DNA from 4 places in the Citricoccus sp. NPDC079358 genome. Region 1 is predicted to be linked to each of the others. Evidence: riboswitches for the same ligand, from Rfam matches in the RefSeq annotation. Region 1 holds a riboswitch; each other region holds the start of a gene.
The links. A riboswitch is a leader RNA that binds a small molecule or an ion and turns the genes downstream of it on or off. The one in region 1 is predicted to bind S-adenosylmethionine.
Positions count from the first base shown of each region.

Region 2: it holds a riboswitch for S-adenosylmethionine, as region 1 does, so the genes downstream of both, AB0333_RS07490 (acyl-CoA dehydrogenase family protein) here and AB0333_RS09175 (acyl-CoA dehydrogenase) in region 1, are expected to answer to the same signal.
Region 3: it holds a riboswitch for S-adenosylmethionine, as region 1 does, so the genes downstream of both, AB0333_RS12150 (acyl-CoA dehydrogenase) here and AB0333_RS09175 (acyl-CoA dehydrogenase) in region 1, are expected to answer to the same signal.
Region 4: it holds a riboswitch for S-adenosylmethionine, as region 1 does, so the genes downstream of both, AB0333_RS10410 (flavin reductase family protein) here and AB0333_RS09175 (acyl-CoA dehydrogenase) in region 1, are expected to answer to the same signal.

Region 1 covers NZ_JBFBLI010000006.1:45,391-50,991, reverse strand. The annotation lists gene AB0333_RS09180 (MFS transporter) at 1-655, opposite strand, end outside; gene AB0333_RS09175 (acyl-CoA dehydrogenase) at 655-1,977, opposite strand; SAM riboswitch class I at 2,081-2,175, opposite strand; gene AB0333_RS09170 (hypothetical protein) at 2,245-2,385, opposite strand; gene AB0333_RS09165 (DHA2 family efflux MFS transporter permease subunit) at 2,650-4,173, shown strand; gene AB0333_RS09160 (TIM barrel protein) at 4,187-5,601, opposite strand, start outside.
Region 2 covers NZ_JBFBLI010000004.1:261,499-267,099, forward strand. The annotation lists gene AB0333_RS07480 (ABC transporter substrate-binding protein) at 1-1,602, opposite strand, end outside; gene AB0333_RS07485 (class I SAM-dependent methyltransferase) at 1,599-2,378, opposite strand; gene AB0333_RS07490 (acyl-CoA dehydrogenase family protein) at 2,362-3,708, opposite strand; SAM riboswitch class IV at 3,764-3,878, opposite strand; gene AB0333_RS07495 (DUF1801 domain-containing protein) at 4,051-4,407, opposite strand; gene AB0333_RS07500 (DNA alkylation repair protein) at 4,567-5,601, shown strand, end outside.
Region 3 covers NZ_JBFBLI010000009.1:101,940-107,540, reverse strand. The annotation lists gene AB0333_RS12160 (formate/nitrite transporter family protein) at 1-667, shown strand, start outside; gene cynS (cyanase) at 682-1,119, shown strand; SAM riboswitch class IV at 1,284-1,398, shown strand; gene AB0333_RS12150 (acyl-CoA dehydrogenase) at 1,491-2,864, shown strand; gene AB0333_RS12145 (acyl-CoA dehydrogenase family protein) at 2,861-4,138, shown strand; gene AB0333_RS12140 (LLM class flavin-dependent oxidoreductase) at 4,171-5,601, shown strand.
Region 4 covers NZ_JBFBLI010000007.1:64,064-69,664, reverse strand. The annotation lists gene AB0333_RS10425 (universal stress protein) at 1-157, shown strand, start outside; gene AB0333_RS10420 (mechanosensitive ion channel domain-containing protein) at 238-1,947, opposite strand; gene hisD (histidinol dehydrogenase) at 2,051-3,358, shown strand; SAM riboswitch class IV at 3,495-3,614, shown strand; gene AB0333_RS10410 (flavin reductase family protein) at 3,688-4,242, shown strand; gene AB0333_RS10405 (RNA-binding S4 domain-containing protein) at 4,338-4,817, shown strand; gene AB0333_RS10400 (cold-shock protein) at 5,066-5,269, shown strand; gene AB0333_RS10395 (aldo/keto reductase family protein) at 5,397-5,601, shown strand, end outside.

The DNA.
Region 1 (5,601 bases):
GATGCTCCAGGAACTCGGGGGCATCGGCCACGCCGAGCCGGATCCACAGGCCGACGGCCACCAGCAGGGCGGAGAGCAGGAACGGGATGCGCCAGCCGAAGTCGGCGAACTGCTCGGCGCTCATCACGTTCTGCATGATGAAGAACGCCCCGGTGGCCAGCAGCATGCCGGCGGAGGAGCCGATCTGGGTGAAGGATCCGAAGAAGCCGCGGTGCCGGGCCGGCGCATGCTCCACGCTTAACAGCGCAGAACCGCCCCATTCGGCCCCGGCGGACAGGCCCTGAAGGATCCGCAGGACCACCAGCCCGACGACGGCCCACCAGCCGATCACCTCGAAGGTCGGCATCAGCCCGATCAGGGTGGAGGCCACCCCCATCAGCAACAGGGACGCGACCAGCAGAGCCTTGCGTCCGATCCGGTCCCCCAGGTGGCCGGCGATGATCCCGCCCAGCGGCCGGGCGATCACCCCGACGGCGAGGGTCGCGAAGGAGGCGACGATCCCGCCGAGCTCGGACGCCATCGGGAAGAACTGGACGTTGAAGATCAGCGCCGCAGCGGTGCCGTAAAGGTAGAAGTCGTACCACTCGATGGTGGTGCCCGCGAAGGCTGAGGCCAGGACCCGCTTCTTGCCGGAGAGAATGTTCGTGGAGCTCATCAGGCCTGGCCGCCCTTCGCATCGCCGATGGCGTTGAGGCCCTCGGGCAGGGTCCCGTTGATCCAGTAGTCGCCCAGGGACCGGGCCCGGAAGGCAATCGGGTTGTGTGTGGCCACGGTCTGGGCGTTCCGCCAGTGGCGGTCCAGGGCCTTCTTGGTGGAAGTCGCGGAGGCGCCGACGGTCAGGAACAGGTCCTGGGCGGCGCCGATACCCAGCTCCGGCACCGTGATGGTCGCGTGTTCGATGGCCAGCTCGGAGCCGTAGAGTTCGGCGGGGACCTCGCCGGTGAAGTCCGGACGGTCGGCCCCGGCGGCCTCGGCGGCGGCGATGCCGGCATCCAGGGCACGGGCGGCGTGGAGCACCGTGGCCTCGGCGGTGAACGCCTTCGCGGCGATGCGGCCGGCGGCCTCCTGGATCAACGGATCCTCACGGAATGGCAAGCCGGAACCGGTGTTGAAGGTGCGCTTTCGGGAGGCGATGGTCGCCACCGCGTCACGGCGGGAGGCGCGGGCTATGCCGGCCAGGACCGCGAGCAGCACGAGCTGGAAGAAGGCGGCCTCGTGGACGGCCTCGGCGGAGCCCGGCACCCGGTCGAGCACCCCGTGGGCGGGAACAGTGACCCTGGTGAAGGTCGCGGTGCCGGTGCCCGTGAGCTTCTGCCCGAAGCCGTCCCAGTCGTCCTCCAGGGCCACCCCCTCGGCGTCGGTGGCCACCACGGCGAACTGACGGCCGTCGAGCTGGGCGCCGTCGGCGTCGGCGCGGGCGGCCGAGACGCGGGCGGCCGAGACGCGGGTGTAGTCGGAGAAGATCGAGGCGGTCGCGTAGAACTTCTGCCCGTTGAGCTCCATGCCGTCGGATGTCGGGGTCAGCGTGGTGTTCAGACCGCCCAGGGCGTTGCCGCCCTTCTCCGTGGAGGCGTTGCCCACGGTGGCACCGGCCAGGACCAGCGGGTACCACGCATCCTGGATGTCCCGCGGCTGGAAGCGCAGGGCCTCGAGGAAGCCGTAGTGGGAGCGGTAGATGTGGGCCACGTTGGAGTCGGCCTCGGCCAGGTCGATCAGCAGGTGGAAGAAGTCCTCGAGCGTGACCGCCGGACCACCGTGGGCCACCGGCACCCGCAGGGTACCGAAGCCGGCCTCGTCCAGGCTTCGGACGGCGTCGAAGGGCAGCTCGCGGTTCAGCTCCCTGCTCAGGGACCCTGCCGCGATGTCCTCGAAGAGCGGCTGGAAGTGCCTCTTGAGGCCGGTGTAGTCCGTGGGCAGGCCGTCGCTGAGGTTCACGCCGGGCCGGGCAGCGGTGATGGTGCGGGGTGTCGCGGTCATTCGGTGGTCCTTTCGGTCTCACCGAAGGATTCCCGTGGCGGGGACCAGACCGTGCCGGGTCATTCGACGCGGCATCGCTCAGGGAACCGCTTGAGCCGTGGGATCTCCATCGGTCCTGGCGGTAGCACCCGGCTGGGGAATCCCCACGGGTTGCTGCGGCGTCAACGAGCCAGGTCTCTCGGCCGCTCTGGATGGTTACCCGCCCACGTTAACGGACACCGGCACTCCGGGGCTGTGTCCGGCGTCACACAGCTTCACACAGGAGGTTCAGCCTCCGTGGAGAAGCAACTCCTCTGGCGCGGGAAACGGCAGATGGAACACCTCGGCCTGGGCGCCCACGGCGGAGGCGGCCCCGAACTCGTCGGCGACCACCACAATCCCGCCGGGACTGGCCTGGCTGATGCGCACGGGGCGATCCGTCCCATCGGCCCGCCGCAAGCGGTGGCGCTCTGCGAGGAAGCCGAGGCATGCGGCAGACGGTAGCACCCTCCAGTGTCCGTCCAACGGCGGGCGTCAGGCTCCAGCCGAGACCAGGACGGCGCGCACCGTGATCAACGCCTCCCCTTCTCCGCACGAACGGATGTGGGAGTTCGCCGGGAATAACGGCACACTGTACGAGTGTTGCACCCGCGGAGCCCACCGGCTCCACGTGCTTGTCAAGAGAGGAACGCCGTGTCGACTTCGGCCGCCAGAACGCCCGATGCCACCCCAGACGTCACGGCCCACAAGGCCACGGCGTCCACCGTGCCTGCCGGGGCGACGCGGGTGATCGCGCTGCTGGTGGTCGCCGCCTTCGTGGTCATCCTGAACGAGACGGTCATGTCCGTGGCCCTGCCGAATCTGATGTCCGAGTTCGTCATCGGAGCCTCCACCGCCCAGTGGATCACCACCGCGTTCATGCTCACGATGGCCGTGGTCATCCCGATCACCGGCTTCCTGCTGACCCGGTTACCGCTGCGCACCGTGTTCCTGATCGCCATGGCCAGCTTCCTGCTGGGAACGCTGGTGGCCGGGCTGGCGCCGACGTTCCTGGTGCTCGTCCTCGGCCGCGTCATCCAGGCCGTCGGCACCGCCATCATGATGCCGCTGCTGTTCACCACGGTCCTGAATGTGGTGCCCGCCCACCGCCGGGGCCGCACCATGGGCGTCATCTCGATCGTCATCGCCGTGGCCCCCGCCACGGGCCCGACCATCGGCGGCGTCATCCTCGACGCCCTCAACTGGCGGTGGATGTTCTGGATCATGCTGCCGATCGCCGCGCTGGCCATGATTCTCGGCGCCACCATGATCCGCAACGTCACCGACACCCGGCAGCTGCCGCTGGACGTGCTCTCCGTGGTGCTGTCCGCCCTGGGCTTCGCCGGCCTCGTCTTCGGCCTGAGCAGCATCGGCTCCGCCGCCGAGGGCAACGCCCTCATCTCGCCCTGGATCCCCTTGGGCCTCGGCATCCTGTCCCTGGCCGTGTTCACCTGGCGGCAGCTGGCCCTGCGGGACCACGCCCTGCTGGACGTGCGCGTGTTCAAGACCCCGACCTTCACCCTGTCCCTGTCCCTGATGGCGATCGGCATGATGGGCATGTTCGGGACCCTGATCGTGCTGCCGATCTACCTGCAGCAGGTCCTGGACCTCTCCGCCAAGGACACCGGCCTGATGCTGCTGCCGGGCGGTCTGCTGATGGGCGTGATGGGCCTGATCGTCGGCCGGCTGTTCGACCGCTTCGGCGCCCGCCCCCTGGTGGTCCCCGGCTCCGCTGTGCTGGCCGTGGCCCTGTGGGGCATGACCACCCTGACCGCGGAGAGCACCCAGGGCACCATCGTCGCCTGGCACATGCTGCTCAACGCCGGCCTGTCCTTCATGTTCTCCCCGCTGATGACGGCGGCCCTCGGCTCCCTGCCCCGCCGCCTGTACTCGCACGGCTCGGCGATCCTGTCCACCATCCAGCAGGTCGCCGGCGCGGCCGGCACCGCCGTATTCATCACCGTCATGACGACGGCGACGTTCGCCGGGGCGGCCAGCGGCGCCGAGCCGGTGGAGGCCCAGATGACCGGCATCCACAACGCCATGGTCTGGGGCGCGGTCATCGCCATGGTGGCGTTCGCCGGCTCGTTCTTCGTGAAGTCGGTTCCGGCGGACGAGGAGCCGGACGCCGTGGCCCACTCCCCGGCGCCCGCCCCGGAGACCACCCCCGTCCACTGACGGGTGGGACGGGCTACTGGCGGTCGAGGTCGTACTGGGCGGCCAGCCGGACCGGGGCGGAGCCGGCCCCGTAGCCCTCGTAGCCGTCCCGGCGCTCGACCACCTCGAAGAACACGGTGCCCACGGTGCGGGTGTAGAAGTGCAGGAACTCACCGCCCTCGTCCCGGTCGTACATCACGTCGTTCTCCCGTAGCTCGGCGAGGAAGGCCTCGTCCAGGGCGAAGCGCGCGGCCAGGTCCTCGTAGTAGTTCGAGGGGACGGGCAGCATGCGCAGTCCCCGGGCACGGGAACGGCGCGCCACCTCGACGGCGTCCGAGGCCAGGAACGCCACATGCTGCGGGTAGGCGGCCTTCAGCCGGAGTTCGTCGTGGTCGATGTGACCGGAGACCGTGCGGGTGCTGGCCGACCGGCGGCCCGGGTCCAGGCCGTGCGGGATGAGGTTCAGCGGCACGCGGACGGCGCCGTCCGGGGTGCGCATCACCTCGGAACGCACGAGGCCTTGCGGGGAGGCGACGTCATTGCTGACCTGCGCCTCGAGCCCGAACAGCGAGCGGTAGAACAGCACGCCCTCCTCGAACCACTGCCAGGGCTGGGCCAGGTTGACGTGGTCGATCCCGAGGATCAGCCCGTCCCCGGCCACGACGCCGGCCGCGTCCGTCCCAGCCCCCGCGTCACCGGACGCGGCGGCACCGGCTCCCCGGCCGGCGTCGTTCCGGCCGTACTCGCCCACCCACTGGGGCGCGGCGGCCGAGGTGGGGGCGAGGAACACCTCGGTGCCGTCCGGGGCCTGCACCCCGCGCAGCACCATCTCGTCCGCCCGGTTGGCCCGCCAGGCCTGGGGGTAGTGCAGGGCGCGGGCGTGGTCCGCGGTGGTGCGGGGATCCGGCACCTGCAGGCCGACCGAGGCGATGACGGATCCGCCGGCGTGTTCCAGCGGCGCCTCGGTGCGGTCGTTGGTGACCACGCGGGCGTGGCCGGCCGAGAAGAGGTGGACGTCCTTGGTGCGGTGGCGTCCGTGGTCGGCGAAGCCCAGCTGCGTCAGCACCTCGGCCAGATCCGCGGGTTCCGCGGCGCGGACCTCGGCGAAGTCCCACCCGGTGGGGTGGGCGGGGGCGTCCCCCGCCTGGGCGTCGTCCAGCCACTGCAGGGAGCGCATGGCCTCCCGGGCGGTCCGCACGGACTCCGTCTGGCGGTAGACGTCCGAGAAGACCTCCAGGGAGATCGGCCCCGTATAGCCGGTGGCGTAGAGCTCCCGCATGAAGGTGACCAGGTCGAAGCCGCCCTCGCCGGGGAAGTTGCGGTGATGGCGGGACCAGGACAGCACGTCCATCAGCATGATCGGCGCATCCGCCATCTGCACGAAGAACACCTTCTCCCCGGGGATGGCCCGGAAACCGCTGACATCGCCGCGGCGGGAGAGGATGTGGA
Region 2 (5,601 bases), on a different contig from region 1:
CTCGGCGCTGAAGCCGAAGTCGTGGACGGTGGGCTGCACCGCGAAGATCTGGGAGTCCTTGATCAGCGGCACGCTGTAGGCCTCATCGATCACGTGGTCCTGGAGATCACCGAGGATCTCCTCGCGTTCGGCGGGGTCCGTCTCCGTGGCCTGGGCCTCGAAGAGCTCCTCCAGCTTCGCGTCCCCGGAGGGCAGGGCGAATCCGTTGGTCCCCTCCGGGTCCCAGGAGGTCCTCAGGGTGGCCCACGGGGCCGGGTAGGGCCACCCGGAGCGAGTGGCCGCCACGTCCTCCGCGGCGTAGGCGGCCGAGACCTGCGAGTAGTCGGCGTCCCGCAGTTCGAGGTTGATGCCCAGCTCCTTCAGCTGGGCCTGGACCAACTGGTACAGCGGGCGGGCGGTGCTGTCATAGACGTCGATCACCGTGATCAGGTGCAGCTGCTCGCCGTCCTTGACCCGGTACCCCTCGGCATCACGTTCCGTGTAGCCGGCCTCGTCCAGCAGCTGGTTGGCGTGGTCCGGATCGTACTGCAGGGTCTCGCTCGCATCCTGGAACCCGAAGGCGTCCTCGGTGACGATGCTCTGCGCCACGTCCCAGTTCTCCGTGTAGAGGTCCTCGACGATGCGCTCCCGGTCGATCCCGTCCCGGATCGCCTGCCGGACCCGGACGTCCTGCAGGGCGGGGATCTGCTGCTTCAGGATCCACTGGTTGGTGGCCCCCAGCCCCTGGGCGGAGATGATCTGGGCCCCCTGCTCCGCAAGCTGGGTCTCGTCACTGGGCTGGATGTAGCGGATGGCGTCCGCCTGCCCGGAGCGGAAGGTGCCGATGCGCACGGTGTCATCCGTGACGGCGCGGACCACCACCCGGTCCAGGTAGGCCTCCCCCTCGTGGCCGACGCCCTCGGGCGCCCAGTCGTAGCCCTCACGCTTGGCGAAAACGATCTCCTCGCCGTACTTCTCGCTCTCCACCACGAAGGGGCCGCTGCCGATGAGCCCGGTGATCTGCTGCTGCTCCTCCAGTGAGGCCTCGATGGTGGCATCGGCCACGAGGGAGGCGGACCAGCCCGAGAGGACGTCGAGGAACTCGGCGTACGGGTGCTCCAGGGCCACCGTCACGGTGTCCCCCTCCGATTCCACGGACTCGACCGCGGGGAACTGGTTGTTCGGCTGGATGCCCTTGGCCTCGTCCCCGTCGGCCTGCCACTGGAGGTTGCGTTGCACGCTCGCCGCGTCCAACGGCGTCCCGTCCGAGTAGGTCACCCCCGGGCGGATGGTGAACTCGTAGGTCAGGCCGTCCTCGGAGACGTCCCAGGACTCGGCGATGTACGGGAGCAGTTCCCCGGTCTCCGGGTCCTTCCAGACGAGCCGGTCGGTGACGTTCTCCACGTAGGCACTGTCCTGCCACGTCCCGGCGCCCTGGAGCTGGGTGGAGCGGGAGGCCTCGGCGTCGAGGTACGTCAGGGTGCCCCCCTCCTTCTCCACGGGTCCGGTGGAGGCCGTCTGACCGGCCGGGCTGCAGGCGGCGAGGGCCAGGGCCAGGGGCGCCGCGGCCAGCCACAGCGTGGTCCGGCGGGATGTTCTGGCGGGATGGTTCTGGGTGGTCATGACTGGTTCTCCCCGGTGATGGTGGGTTGGCGTGCTTCGATGAGGTGCCGTGTCGAATGGGTGATGAACGGCCCGTGGGTCTGGATGTGGTCATGCAGGTCCTTCAGCCGACATCGGTGGTGCGCCACGGTGAATCCGGGCACCCACCAGATGACCTTGCGCAGCAGGTAGACCACGGCGGCCACGTCATGGATCTCGATCCTCAGCCGAGCCCTGCGGAGGTCGACGACCTCCAGTCCTGCCGCCCGCGCGTCGTCCGCCTCCGCCTCCGGGTCCCGCACGTGGCGGGCGCCCGGCTGGGGGCCGAGGAAGAACTCGATGAGTTCGAACGCGCTGGCCGGGCCCACGTGCTGGGCGAGGTACGTGCCCCCGGGCTTCAGGACCCGGGCGATCTCCTCCCACCAGAGGCTCGCGGGGTGCCGGCTGGTGACCAGGTCGAAGGCCGCATCGGCGAACGGCAGCGGCGGCTCATCCGGGTCCGCCACCACCACCACGCCGCGGGGGTGGAGCCGGGCGCTGGCCCGTGCGAGGTTCGGCGGCCAGGACTCCGTGGCCACGGCGGTCGGTGGGAACGTCTCGGCCTGCGCCAGGACCTCCCCGCCGCCGGTCTGGATGTCCAGGGAGGCGGAGGCGTCCCGGAGCTGACGGGCGAGCTGGCCGGCGTAGCCCCACGGAGGCCGTTCCTCTGTGGCCCGGCCCTGCAGCCAGGAGAAGTCCCACCCGGTCACGTCCGCGGATTCGCCGGCCTCGAGCAGTTCCTCAAAGGTGGCGGCCATGGTCAGCGTCACCCCGACCGGCATTGCCTGCTGGCCCGGCTTGGCCCTCTGGGGCCTCCTGGGCGTCCTGGCCCTCCTGGACTGCCGGGGCGCCCGCCGGCCCCTTGCCGCCCCAGAGCGCGAACTCGCCGGTCAGCAGGTACTCGCCGACCGCCCGGGCCCGGTACTTCGCGGGGTTGTGGCTGGCGATGGTGCGGGCGTTGCGCCAGTGCCGGTCCAGGCTCCGGCTGGTGCTCGTGGCCGAGGCCCCGCCCACCTCGAAGATCTCGGTGGTGGCCCGCTGCACCAGCTCAAGGACCACCAGCTGCGCCTGGAATACCTCCCGGGCCAACTGTGCGGATTCCTCCGCCAGGGACGCCACCTCATCCTGAGTGCCTTCCCGGGCCCCGTCGGCGGCCTTCCGCGCATACGCGTCCAGCGCCGCCACCTGCCCCAGCACGATCAGCCGGGCGGCGTGGGCCTTGGCGGCGACCTCCCCGACCACGGTCTGGACCACGTCCTCCTCCCGGGGCGCCAGCTCGCCCCGGTGGGCGAAGGTCCGCCGCCGGGGGCGGACATAGTCCATCGCGTCCTGCACCGCCGACTGGGCCACTCCTGCCGCCACCAGGAGCAGGATCACCTGGAAGAGCCCGACCCCGAACCCGGCCTGCGGATCCTCCGGCTCGAAGGCGCGGATGTCCTGTGGGTCCACGGGCACGTCGGTGAGGGTGAGGCCGCCGCTGGCGGTCAACTGTTGGCCGAAGCCGTCCCAGTCGTCCGCCACCCGCACCCCGTGGTGGGAGGCGTCCACCAGCACCGAATGCCGCGTCTCCCCTCGGACCGCGGACAGGGAGATCCAATCCGCGTAGATGCTGCCGGTGGTGTAATACTTCGTACCGGTGACGGTCCACCGCCCGCCGCGCTCCTCCAGCCGGGTGGTGATCTCCGTCAGCTCGTTGCGCTCCGAGGCAGCATTGCCGATCAGCGCCCCCGCACCGATCCGACGCAGCCACTGATCGCGGTGGTTCCCGGGGGGCCTCAGCAGCAGCCGCTCCAAGAAGGCGATGTGGCCGCGCAGCAAGTGCGCGACGTTCGAATCGGCCGCGGCCAGGTCCACCAGCAGGGCAGCGAATTCGCTCAACCCCACGCCTCGGCCTCCGAACTCGAGGGGGACCCGCAGCGCGGTGAAGCCCGTCTGCTTCAGCTCCTCCACCACCAGGAACGGCAACTCCCGAGACCGCTCGCGCTCCACGGCACCCGCGCGGATACGGGAGAACAGGGGTGCGAACTCGGCGCGGATCTCCTCGGCGCTCGCACGGGCCGGCGCCGGGGTAGGTGAAACAGTGGTCATGGGTGCCCTCTCGGATGGCCTCGCCGAGCAGCGATCATCCAGGGATGTCTTCGGCAGGCTGTACTTGCCGGTCACCGCTGCGGGCCGGCCGAATCATCACCTGGTGCACCCCACCACAGCGAGAGGGTTGCAGTCCGGCCAGCCAGGGCTTCGCACCGGAACTCGTGATTCTGGGGACGAGGCTACGAACTCACGGTCCTGTCCGCATCACCTGATTAATCTGACGACTTCTACGCTCCGGTGTGCGCGAAGACCGCCGAGACCACGCCATAGGTCGTCATGGGAGGTCATCTCTTCATGACCTGGCCTGCCACGTCGTCCGAAACCGGCCAGGCTGAGCCCTCAGGCCTCGGCCTCCTGGCGCGAAGCCCGCGCCAGCCGTTCGACGAGCTCGTCCGGGATCGGCTTGCGCGGCGAGAAGGTGATGCCGGTCTTGGTCGCCTTGAGGCCGGCGGCCGCGATGTCATCGGCATGTGCGGAGAGGGCGCCCGGCAGGAGATACAGCCCGCACTGCTTGCTGAACGCCGCATAGCTCGCGACGACCGTGCCACCGATGCTGAACCCCGGCATGTTGTAGGCCACCATCTCCTCCGCCTCCGGCAGAGTGCGGGCCAGGATCGAGCGTAGGCGCTGCAACTCCGGCCGGAACGGCTCGGGTGCCGCTGCGATGTAGGCGTCGTGGTCGGCGATCGTCGTCATGGGCGTGCCTCGCTCCTGGTGTTGTCAGTGGTCCAGATTCTCGCTCCCGGAATCCCGGGCCGTCCATGGTCCTGTGGCCGAACGCCCGCCCGGGTCACATCTGCCTGGCTGCTTCGGGTCGGTCCCCTGCGCCGGACCCCGCCCGGCGATAATGATCGCATGCCTTCCGCTGACGAGCTCCTGGGTGCACGCGCCGCCACCGCACTGACCCGTTCCATCCGGCGGGTCGTGCCGGGGACGGACCTGCATTCGTTGCCCCGAGCCGCGGAGTCGCTCGACGGCCTCGCCCTCCGCGAGCGCGCGGACCTGCTACGGGAGGCTCTCCTGGTCGACCTCCCGGGCGACTATCAGTCACTCGCCCACGTCATCCGTCAGGCGCGGGACAGCAGCTCGGATTTCTCCGGCTGGCTCATCTGGCCGGTCACCGGTGCGGTCGCCGCCCGGGCCGTCCAAGAGAACACCGCAGCAGCGTTCACGGACGCCATGGCCCTCCTGGCAGAACTCACGGGCCGGCTCACCTCGGAGTTCTCCCTCCGCACCCTCCTGCGTCACGACCTGGACCGAGGACTGGCGATCATCGCCGTGTGGACGGATTCCGCGGACGAGCACATCAGACGCCTGGCCAGCGAGGGCACCCGCCCCTACCTCCCCTGGGCGGTGCGCATCCCGGCCATCACCGCCCATCCCGGCGTGACCGTGCCCCTCCTCGAGGCTCTGTACCGGGATCCCAGTGAGTACGTCCGGCGTTCGGTGGCCAACCACCTCAACGACCTCAGCCGGGATGCCCCGGACCTCGTTGTCTCGACGGCCCAGCGATGGCTGGCGGACCCTGGTCCGCAGACGCCTGCGCTGGTACGCCACGGTCTGCGGACCCTCCTCAAGAACGGCCACCCAGGGGCACTGGACCTGCTCGGATTCGGGCCCGTGTCCGTCGACATTGACGGGCCGCATCTCACCGAGGCCCGGGTGCCCTGGGGCGGAGAGGTCCGCTTCACCGCGGTGGTGCGCAACGTCGGCCCGGAGCCCGCTCGTCTCGCCATCGACTACGTGATCCACCATCGCAAGGCCAACAGCACCCTCAGCACCAAGGTCTTCAAGCTGACCACCCGGACCCTCCAGCCCGGAGAGGAGATGGCCGTGAACCGGTCGCACTCCTTCCGGGCGATCACCACCCGCCGCTACCATCCCGGTGGC
Region 3 (5,601 bases), on a different contig from region 1:
GTTGCTGTTCCCGGTCGGATTCATCCTCATCTACCTGCTCGGTTTCGACCTGCTGACCGGTGTCTTCACCCTGGTCCCGCTGGCCTGGATCGACAAGAGGCCCGGCGTGACCATCGGCGGTCTGCTGCGCAACTGGGGCCTGGTCTTCGTCGGCAACTTCGCCGGAGCCTTCCTCGTGGCCGTCATGATGGTGGTGACCATGACCTACGGCTTCCAGACCCCGCCGAACGAGGTGGCCCAACAGATCGGCTCCATCGGCGAGGGGAGAACCGTCGGCTACGCCGAATACGGTGCGGGTGGCATGCTGACCCTCTTCATCCGCGGCGTGCTCTGCAACTGGATGGTCTCGACCGGTGTGGTCGCGGCCTTCCTGGCCAAGGACGTCGTGGGCAAGGCCCTGATCATGTGGATGCCGGTCATGCTCTTCTTCTACATGGGATTCGAGCATTCCATCGTCAACATGTTCCTCTTCCCGGCGGGCCTCATGCTGGGCGGTGAGTTCTCCATCATGGACTACCTCGTCTGGAACGAAATCCCGACCGTGCTCGGTAACCTCGTGGGCGGCCTCTCCTTCGTGGGCCTGACGCTCTACGCCACCCACTACCGCACGGCGGCCAAGCGTCAGCCGAAACTGCCGAGCCTGTCCGACCACGCCGTGAGCCGCTGACCATGGACCCCATCATGCATAAGGCGCACGCTGCCGACCTCGTCAATGCCGCACGCATCCGTGCCGGTCTCACCTGGGCGGGACTCGCCGCCGCCATCGGAGCCGCACCGGTGTGGACCACGGCCGCGCTGCTGGGACAGCACCCGATGACCGCGGCCCAGGCCGGCGTCGTGGTCGAGATGCTCGGTCTGGGCGACGACGTGGCCGAGAGCCTGCAGCAACAGCCGGACCGGGGCAGCGACCCGGCCGTGATGCGCGATCCCACGATCTACCGGTTGATGGAGGCCATGTCGGTCTACGGGCCGGCGCTGAAGGCCCTGATCCACGAGGAGTTCGGGGACGGCATCATGAGCGCCATCAACTTCAAGGCAGACGTTACCCGCCGTGCCGATCCGGACGGCGACCGCGTGGTCATCACCTTGGACGGCAAGTTCCTGGACTACCGCTGGTGACCGACCAGCACTGACCTGTCCAGGCCGTCACAGACCGTCATCTGAGGCGGCCGGGGACGGTCGGGCCGGCATTTCGGCACGGAACCGGGCGCAGATGACGCCAGGCCCCTGAACATGACCCGAGGCTTGGCGGCCGCGAGCTGACTGCCTAGGGTCGAGAACAGAATCACGAGATCCGGTGCTAAGCCCTGGCTGGCCGGACGGCAACCCTCTCACCGTAGTGGGGTGCTCCAGGTGATGATTCGGCCTCCGGAAACCACCGCGGGGCAAGTACGGCACCACCGTGAATGCGTGTCCCGGCCGTCAGGCTATGACGACGCCGTGTTCCGGGCCAACGCCATTCCGGTGTGCCATGGCTGACGGGGACACCCATGACGGACACCACTCACCTCGAACACCGCACCGCGCCTTCCAGCCTGCCCACCTTCGATGAGCTGCGGGCAGCCATCGGCCCCGCCGGGCCGACGGACGCCCAGCTCACCGCGCACTTCGCCCCGGTCTTCGCGGCCGTTGCGGCGGGATCGGCACAGCGCGAGCAGGATCACGAGCTGGCGTTCGCCGCTCTAGAACATCTCCGCGGCGCGGGATTCACGCGGGTGCGGCTCGGCCGCGACCACGGGGGCATCGGGGCGAGCCTGCCGCAACTGGCCGATCTGCTGGTGGAACTCGCCGCCGCGGACTCCAACCTGCCTCAGGCGCTGCATGGGCACTTCATGTTCACGGAGCAGCACGAGAACGAGCCCCAGGGCGCGGTCTCCGAGTGGTGGCTGGCCGAAGTGGCGGCCGGGAAGATCTTCGGCAACGCCCTGGTGGAGCTGCCGCCGTCAGCAGGCCGGCGTCCCGTGCACTGGATCGACGCCGACCCGGACACCGTGCAGGCGGCTGCCGCCACGGGCACCACGGAGGTGGCCCGCCTGACGGGTGACAAGTTCTACTCCACCGGGGCCATCTTCGCCGACTATCTGTTGGTCTCCGCAGTCCGTCCCGGGCTCGAGGAGGACGGTCCGATCTTCGCGATCATCGACGCCCGTGATCCTGGGGTGCAGCGCATCGACGACTGGAACGGCTTTGGCCAGCGGCTCACCGCCTCCGGTACCACCACCCTGGACCACGTCCCCGTGCGGGCCCAGCGGACCCAGGAGTTCAACGTCCCCACGGGCGTGCTGGCCTACACCGTCCTGTGGATCGTGCTGGCGGCCACCCAGGCCGGGATCGGCGCCACCGCGCTGGCCGAGATCACCGCGTTCGTCCGAGGTCGGCGTCGTACCTATGACCACGCGACGGCGGAGACGCCGGCGGAGGACCCGCTGGTGCACCAGGTCATCGGTGCCGTGTCCGCCAAGGTGGGCTCGGCCCGGCACATCGTGCGGGGCGCCGCGGCCGTGGTGGAGGAGTCCTTCCTCCAGGTCCGGGGCCACACCGACCTGGAGGACCCGGTAGTGCTCCAGGCCCACGCCCGGGCCAACATCGCGCTGTCCGAGGCGACGCTCGTGGTGTCCGATCTGATCCTGGAGGCCACCAACCAGATCTTCGAGTCCGGCGGGGCCTCGGCCACGGATGCCAGCCGGCAACTGCACCAGCACTGGCTCAACGCCCGGACGATCGCCAGCCACACCCCGCTGATCTACCGCACCCAGGCCGTAGGCGACTACCGGATCAACGGTGCCATCCCGCCGTTCCACTCCACGGCCCGCAACTCCGCCGCCGCGGAGGCCGCCACCCCATCCACCACCGAAGGAGCATGATGACCACCACCGCCGAGCGCACCACCGCGCCCTCCTCCGCCGCCTCCACCGGAAGCGAACCGTCCGGCCAGGCCTACCGGACCGTCCGGGAACGGCTGGCCCCGGTGTTCGCCGCCATCGCGGACAGCGCCGCCGAACGGGAGGCCGAGCACATCATCGACCGCGACGCCGTCCGGCGGTTGGCCGCGGCGGGGTTCACCTCCCTGCGGGTGCCGGTGGAGTACGGGGGTGCCGGACTCTCCTTCGCGGAGCAGGCCCAGCTGATCGTGGAGCTGGCGGCGGCGGACTCGAATCTGGTCCAGGCCCTGCGTGCGCACCTGATCAATCAGGAGAACGTGCTGGGGCACCCGGACCCGGTGTTCCGGAACCGGTGGCTGCGCCGCCTCGGGGACGGGGCCGTGGTCGGCAACGCCGTCACGGAGATCAACAACGCTGTGGGGGAGGGGACCACCACGCTGGTCCAGGACGCAGAGGGCACCTGGAGGCTCAACGGCACGAAGTACTACTCCACCGGGACGCTCTACGCCGACTGGATCATCGTGGCGGCCGTGGACGCCCAGGGTGAGGAGATCGCCGCTACGGTGTCTGTGAACGCCCCCGGGATCACGAGGCTGGACGACTGGGACGGCTTCGGCCAGCAACTCACCGCCTCCGGCACCACGGTGTTCGAGAACACGCCGGTCGAGGCCGAGGAGGTCTACACCGGCGGCCTGGATGACGGCACCCGCGTCGCCACCGGCCAGGCCAGCTGGCAGTTCCTGCACCTCGCGGCGTTGACCGGCATCGCCGAGGCCATCGTGCGGGACGTCAGCGCGTACGTCCGCGGCCGGCGTCGTTCTTTCAGCCACGGGACCGCGGAGCTGCCGCGGGATGATGCCCAGGTGCTCCAGGTGGTCGGCGAGCTCTCCTCCGCCGCGTTCGCCGCGCGGGCCGCCTTCGAATCGGTGGTCTCCGCGCTGGGCGGCGTCCTCGAACGGGAGGCCGCCGGTGAGGACCTGCCGGAGGAGGACACCAACGCCCTCTATGTCCGCGTCTACCAGGCCCAGCAGGTCATCGCGAAGAACGTCCTGGCCGCGGCCACCCACCTGTTCGAGGTGGGCGGCGCCTCGGCCCTGAGCCAGTCGAGGCGACTGGACCGGCACTGGCGCAATGCCCGCGTGCTGGCCAACCACAACCCCCTGATCTACCGGTCCCGCCTCCTCGGGGACTGGGAGGTCAACGCCACCCCGCCGGCCCGTTCCTACCGCATCGGCTCCGTGCCGAACGCCCAGTGAACCCGAACCCCGATCAGCATCCAGGAGTACCCATGAGCACCGAGAACACCACCCCCGCCCACATCACCCCCTCCCACACCGCCCCGCGCCCGCTGCGCTTCAACGCGTTCGTGATGAACACCACCAGCCACATCCACCACGGCCAGTGGCGCCGCGAGGATGCCGGCCAGACCGAGTTCACGGACGTCAACACGTGGATCAACCTCGCGAAGACCCTGGAGGCGGCCAAGTTCGACGCGATGTTCTTCGCGGACGTGGTGGGCCACTACGGCGATGCGGACGCGGACTACTCCGTGTACGTCAACGAGGGCCTGCAGATCCCGTCCAACGATCCGACCGTGCTGCTCGGGGCGCTCGCCGTGGTCACCGAGCACATCGGCCTGGCCACCACCTCGAATGTCTTCCAGTCCCACCCGTTCCAGTTCGCCCGCCAGCTCTCCACGCTGGACCACCTCTCCGGCGGCCGCATCGCCTGGAACATCGTGACGGGCACGCAGGACAACGGTTCGCGCAACTTCGGCCTGCCCCGGCTGACCGACCACGCCGAGCGCTACCGCTGGGCCGCGGAGTACATCGACGTCACCTACAAGCTGTGGGAGGGATCGTGGGACGAGGACGCGGTGGTCAAGGACCGCGCGGGTTCCCGCTACTCGGACCCGGAGAAGGTGCACAAGATCCACCACGTGGGCGAGCGCTACTCGGTGGAGGGCCCGCACCTGCCCTCCCCGTCCCCGCAGCGCACGCCGGTGCTGTTCCAGGCCGGTTCCTCCGCCTCCGGCCGTGACTTCGCCGCCCGCAACGCCGAGGCCGTGTTCATCATCGCGACCACCCCGGATGTGGCCCGCCAGCAGATCGAGGACACCAGGCGCCGCGCCGTTGAGGCAGGCCGGGCACCGGAGGACATCACGTTCTACCAGGGGCTCAGCTTCGTCATCGGGGACACCGAGGAGGAAGCTCAGCGCAAGCTGGAGGAGTACGAGCAGTATGCCTCCCTGGACGGGTACCTGGCCCATGCCGCCCTCGTGGACCCGGACGGCCGGGTCTATCCGCCGGAGACCCCGCTGAAGGACCTGGAGACCAACACCCAGAAGGGCTTCGCCGAGTGGGTCTCCAAGGCGATCACGGACCGTGAGCCCGTGGTGGCGGACATCGCCTGGCGTAGCCACCGCAACAGCCGCGTGGTGGGCACCCCGGAGCAGATCGCCGACCAGCTGGAGCAGTGGCAGGCGGCCGGCGTGGACGGCATCAACGTCATCAACTGGGTCATCCCCGGCTCCTTCGAGGAGTTCGCGGAGAAGGTCCTGCCGGTGCTGCGTGAACGTGGCCTGGCCCAGTCCGAGTACGCTCCGGGCACCCTGCGCCAGAAGCTCTTCGGCCGCGACCGGCTCCCCGAGACCCACCCGGCCGCCCAGTACCGCGGAGCCTTCGCCCGCGTGGAAGAGACCGTGCCCGCCGGCGCCTGA
Region 4 (5,601 bases), on a different contig from region 1:
GGAGAATCCCGCCCAGACCTCCGGCGTGGTCCGCGATGCGCCGTCCAAGGACATCACCGCCGCCCCGGAGCCGCGGTTCCTCGCGGAAGCCCCGGACATCACCGATGCTCCGGACGGCACCAATTCGGCCAGGACCGACACGGGTCCGCGCCGGTAACCCACCACCGCACCTACTGTTCAGAGCTGACCGGCTGTTCAGAGCTGACCGGCAGGGTTGAGCCGGTGCGGCCACCGGAGTCAGCGGTCGCCGTGGTCAGGTCCTGTGGCGTCGGGACCGGGACGTCGCCGCAGCTCCCCGTCCACGGGCTCATCCGGCGCGGCACCATCACGGGGCTCGGACTCCGCGCCCTCCGGGTCAGCGGCTTCGGCGGCCTTCTCCTTGCGTTCGGCGAAGGCCGCCTCACCCGGGCCGGCGAACTCGCGATTGCGTTCCACCGCGGTGATGGAGCCGGTGAACACCGTGGAGTCGTCACTGGACCGGGTCAGGGGCGTGGAGCCCGTGACGGCCGCGGTGGCGCCGGTGGTCGGTTGCTGGCCCGTGACGGGATGGACCTGCGGCAGGGGGCTGGTGGGGGTCCGCGGCTGGGATCCTCTCGCGCCACCGGTCACGCCACCGCTCGCGCCACCGGGCACCCCGCCGGACGCGCCGCCGTCGTCCTGATGTCCCGCCGGCACCCCGGCGCCTGGCTCGACGGCACGGAACTCGCCCGTACCGGGCTCGGCGCCGACGGGCGCCAGGGACGGCGCGTGGACGGGCGTCTCGGCGAAGCGCTGCGCGTAGATCGCCTCGGGATGCTCGCTGCGCAGGAAGTTGACGAGGTCCTCCCGCACGAGGCAGCGCAGGTCCCACAGGTCGCCGGCGTTGCGGGCGGAGACCGCCACCCAGAGCTTCACGGTGCCGCCCAGCGCCTCACTCACCTGGATGGTGCTGTCCTTGCCGTCCCAGAGCTCGGTGGAGGCCAGCAAAGCCTTGAGGCGTTCTCGGGTGGCGTCCACCGGAACCCGCCAGTCCACGTCGATCTCCACGGTCCCGGACAGGGCGGACCCGGTGCGGGTCCAGTTCTCGAACGGGGTGGTGGTGAAGTGGCTGGAGGGGTAGATCACCCGGCGCCCGTCCCAGATCTTGACCACCACGTAGGACAGGGTGATGTCCTCGATGGTGCCGTAGACCCCGTCCGCGGTCACCACGTCTCCCACCCGGATCGCATCGGTGAACGCCAGCTGGATGCCGGCGAACACGTTGGTCAGGGTGGACTGCACGGCGAGGCCGGCCACCACGGAGATCACGCCGGCCGAGGCCAGCAGACCGGCGCCCACGGCGCGGACCTGCGGGATGGTCAACAGGACGATGGACACGGCGATGACGATGACGGCGGCCTGGATCACGCGCCGCAGCAGCACGGTCTGGGTGCGGATTTTGCGGTCGCGGCGGTCGTCCACGCCCTCCGAGGCATACTTGCCGAGCAATCGCTCCTCGACGATCCGCACCACCCGCAGCGCCAGCCAGGCGAGGGAGCCGATGATGCCGGCCATCAGCAGGAAGTTCACGCCGTTGAACCAGGCGTACGTGGCGGCGGTCAGTCCGAGGGCGATCCGCACCGCCAGCAGCACCGCGGCGAGCGCCACCGGGACCCGGCACCGGGCGACCTGGTTGCGCAGCTGGGGCTTGCGGCGCAGCAGGGCGTTGACCAGGAGCCAGGCGACCACCAGCACGGCCAGCGCGAACGCCACGGAGATCGCCACCGTGGAGAGCATCCCCCAGAACGGTCCGAGCGAGTCGACGGCCCCTTCGGCACCCTCGCGCACGCTGTCCTGCATGTTCTCCGGGGATCCGCTCGGGTCGGGCGTCGATGCGGACTCCGGTCCCGCGCCGGAGGCGAGGATCGAGGTGGACGGACTGGAGAGTGGATCAGTGAACAGATCGGTGAAGGAGGACAAACTGGGCATGGCCCCAGTCTGTCATCTGGTGCTCAGACGTTCCTGAACGGGGGGAGAATGGACGCTGGACCACCGAAACCAGCCGAACCCTCGGAATCACAGGAGCCACCCCATGCTTGCCACCACGGACCTGCGCGGCCGCACCTACGATCCCGCCACGGTGCTCCCCCGCGCCGAGGTCGATGTGGCCGCCGCCGTGCCGAAGGTGCTGCCGATCCTGGACCGGGTCCGCACCGAGGGGACCCGAGCCGTGCTGGATCTCGGCGAGCAGTTCGACGGGGTCCGGCCGCCGTCGTTGGCCGTGCCGGCCGAGAAGCTCGCCGAGGCGCTCGAGTCCCTGGACCCCGAGGTCCGCTCCGCCCTCGAGGAGTCCATCGACCGAGCCCGCAAGGTGCACGCCGCCCAGATTCCCTCCGGGTCCGAGGTGGACCTCGGGGAAGGTGCCATCGTCGAGAACCGCTGGGTCCCGGTGAACCGCGTGGGCCTCTACGTTCCGGGCGGCCGCGCCGTCTACCCCTCCTCCGTGGTGATGAACGTGGTCCCGGCCCAGGCCGCCGGGGTCGCCTCGCTCGCGGTCGCCTCCCCGCCGCAGAAGGATTTCGGCGGCCTCCCGCACCCGGTCATCCTCGCGGCGTGCTCGCTGCTCGGCGTGGATGAGGTCTACGCCGCGGGCGGCGCCCAGGCGGTGGCCATGTTCGCCTATGGCGTGGCGGACGACGACGGCACTCGCGTGTGTGCCCCCGTGGACATGGTCACGGGGCCGGGCAACATCTTCGTGGCCGCCGCCAAGCGCGCCCTGCTCGGCACCATCGGCATCGACGCGGAGGCCGGGCCGACCGAGATCGCCGTGCTGGCCGACGGCACCGCCGATGCCCGGTGGGTGGCTGCCGACCTCATCAGCCAGGCCGAGCACGATCCCATGGCCGGCTCGGTGCTCATCACCACCTCACCCGAGCTGGCCCGGGACGTGGCGGCGGAGATCGAGCGGCAGGTGCCGGGGAGCTTCCACGAGGAGCAGATCCGCCAGGCTCTGGGCGGCCCGCAGTCCGGGATCCTGCTCGTGGGGACCCTGGACGAGGCGCTGGCCGTGGCCGACGCCTACGCCGCCGAGCACCTCGAGGTCCACACCGTGAACCCCCTGCAGACGGCCCGCCGGGTGACCAATGCCGGTGCCGTGTTCGTGGGCCCACACGCGCCCGTTCCGCTGGGCGACTACTCCTCCGGCTCCAACCATGTGCTGCCCACCGGCGGCTCCGCCCGCTACTCCTCCGGGCTGAACACGGTGAGCTTCCTGCGCCTGCAGCAGCTCATCCGCTACACGGAGACGGGGTTGAAGGAACTGGACACCAAGATCGCCGCACTGTCCACGGCAGAAGGATTGCCGGCCCACGGCGAGGCCGTCTCCCTGCGCTTCCGCTGACCTGCTGCCTGCTCCTCCGCGACCGCCGCACCCCGGGGGTGGGAGGCGGCGGTGGCGGGGGCGCGTTGGTCACGGGGGTTCATAGTTCGAGAAACCCTTTGACCGTTCCGGACGTCCGTCGTTAGTCTGGATCCAGAATCACGAGTTCCCGCTGTTACAGCCCTGGCTTGCGGGACGGCAACCCTCTTCACGCAGTAGTGGGGTGCTCCAGGTGAGGATTCGGCCTACCGGATGCCCCGGCGGGCAAGTACCGCGTTTCTGCTGGTGCCGATCGGGAGCCTCCCGTGGCGTGCCGCCGTGCAGATGCGCCTTCGGACGGAGGACCCACCATGACCGCCCTGGCTACCCACGACCTGCAGCAGACCGACCTCGACAGTGACCTCGATCGAGACCTGTCCGTACAGACCCTTCGCTCGGCCTTCTCCCACTTCCCCTCCGGCGTGGCGGCGCTCGCCGGCGTCGCCAACGGTGCGAAGGAGGGCCTCGTGGCCTCGTCCTTCACCGTCGGGGTCTCCCTGGAGCCGGCGCTGGTCTCCTTCGCCGTGCAGAACACCTCCCGCACCTGGCCCCGGCTGAAGCAGGCCGAGCGGATCGGGATCTCCATCCTCGGCGAGGACCACACCGACGTCTGCCGTCAGCTGGCCTCCAAGGAGGGGGACCGCTTCGCCGGCCTGGACATCCGGTCCACGGATGAGGGCGCGATCTTCCTGGACGGCGCCGCCCTGTGGCTGGACACCACCGTCTACTCCGAGCTGCCGGCCGGTGACCACACCATCGTCCTGCTCGAGGTGCACGGCGTGCACGATCACTCCGCAGAGCACGAGCCGATCGTGTTCCACCGCTCGGCCTTCCGCAACCTGCGCACCGCCGAGGGCAACCAGTAACCCGACCCCTCGCTTTGCGGGCAGAGAAGAGTACTGTTTTCTGCCCGCAAAGCGACCTCGGTGCCGGCGTGCGGCCCGGAGGTAGGATGTCCGGCATGCCTTCCGTCACTCCGTCCGCGCGGCGTTCGGGTTCGGGCTCGAGCACGACGCCGGCCGGCCCGGTCCGCTTGGATGCCTGGCTCTGGGGCGTGCGCATGTACAAGACCCGGTCAGCCGCCACCACGGCGTGCCGGGCCGGTCACGTCCGCCTCAACGGGCAGCCCGCCAAGGCCGCCCAACCGGTCAAGCCGGGCGACACCATCCGGTTGCGCCTTCCGGGCAGAGAGCGGATCCTCGAAGTCACCGGCCTGGTGGCCAAGCGGGTCGGCGCCCCCGAGGCGGTCCGGCACTACCTCGATCACTCCCCGGAACCCGTGCCACGGGAACTGCTGGCCGTGCCTCGCCGGGACCGCGGCGCCGGCCGACCCACCAAGCGCGACCGGCGCCAGCTGGACCGGCTCCGCAGCCGTGCCGTCCCAGAGCACGACTCTGTCCTTCGTGATCCCGGCTTCGATCCCGGCCTCGATCCCGAGTGAGCTCCTGGGCCGATGACGGACTCAGATGAACACCGGGAAAAGAATGCGCACCGGGAAAAATGGGGGCTTCAGTTCCGCGGCATCTCCCGTATTATGTGTCTCAGAAGTAGTAGTAGCAGTAAGTCCGTCACCACTGCGGACCGGTTGGCCCTCGGGCCGTTCGGAGCGTTGTAGGAAGCGGTTTCGCACACGCCGCTTCGCCCCCGTTGGAAGACCGACGGGTTTACAACCTCAGGAAAGGGCCCATCATGGCTACCGGTACCGTCAAGTGGTTCAACGCAGAGAAGGGCTACGGCTTCATCTCCCCGGATGATCAGTCCGCTGACATCTTCGTTCACTTCTCCGCCATTGAGGGCAATGGCTTCCGCGAACTGCAGGAAGACCAGAAGGTCGAGTTCGAGTCCCAGCAGGGCCCCAAGGGCATGCAGGCTGCGGCAGTCCGCCCGCTCTGATCGAGCTCGCCTGAACCCTTCAGGCTCCAGAACGGCCACCCTCCCCTCGGGGACGGTGGCCGTTCTGCTGTGACCAACGCGCCATGTCAGCGCCCCACCTCGGCGGAATCCGGTCTAGGGTACAACCATGAAATTTCGTTACCTGGGCCACAGCGGGCTCAAGATCTCAGAGATCATCTACGGCAACTGGCTCACCCACGGCTCCCAAGTCGAGAATGAGACGGCCCATGCCTGTGTGAAGGAGGCCCTGGCGCAGGGCATCACCAGTTTCGACACGGCGGATACCTACGCGAACACCAAGGCGGAAAGCGTCCTGGGTGAGGCCCTGAAGA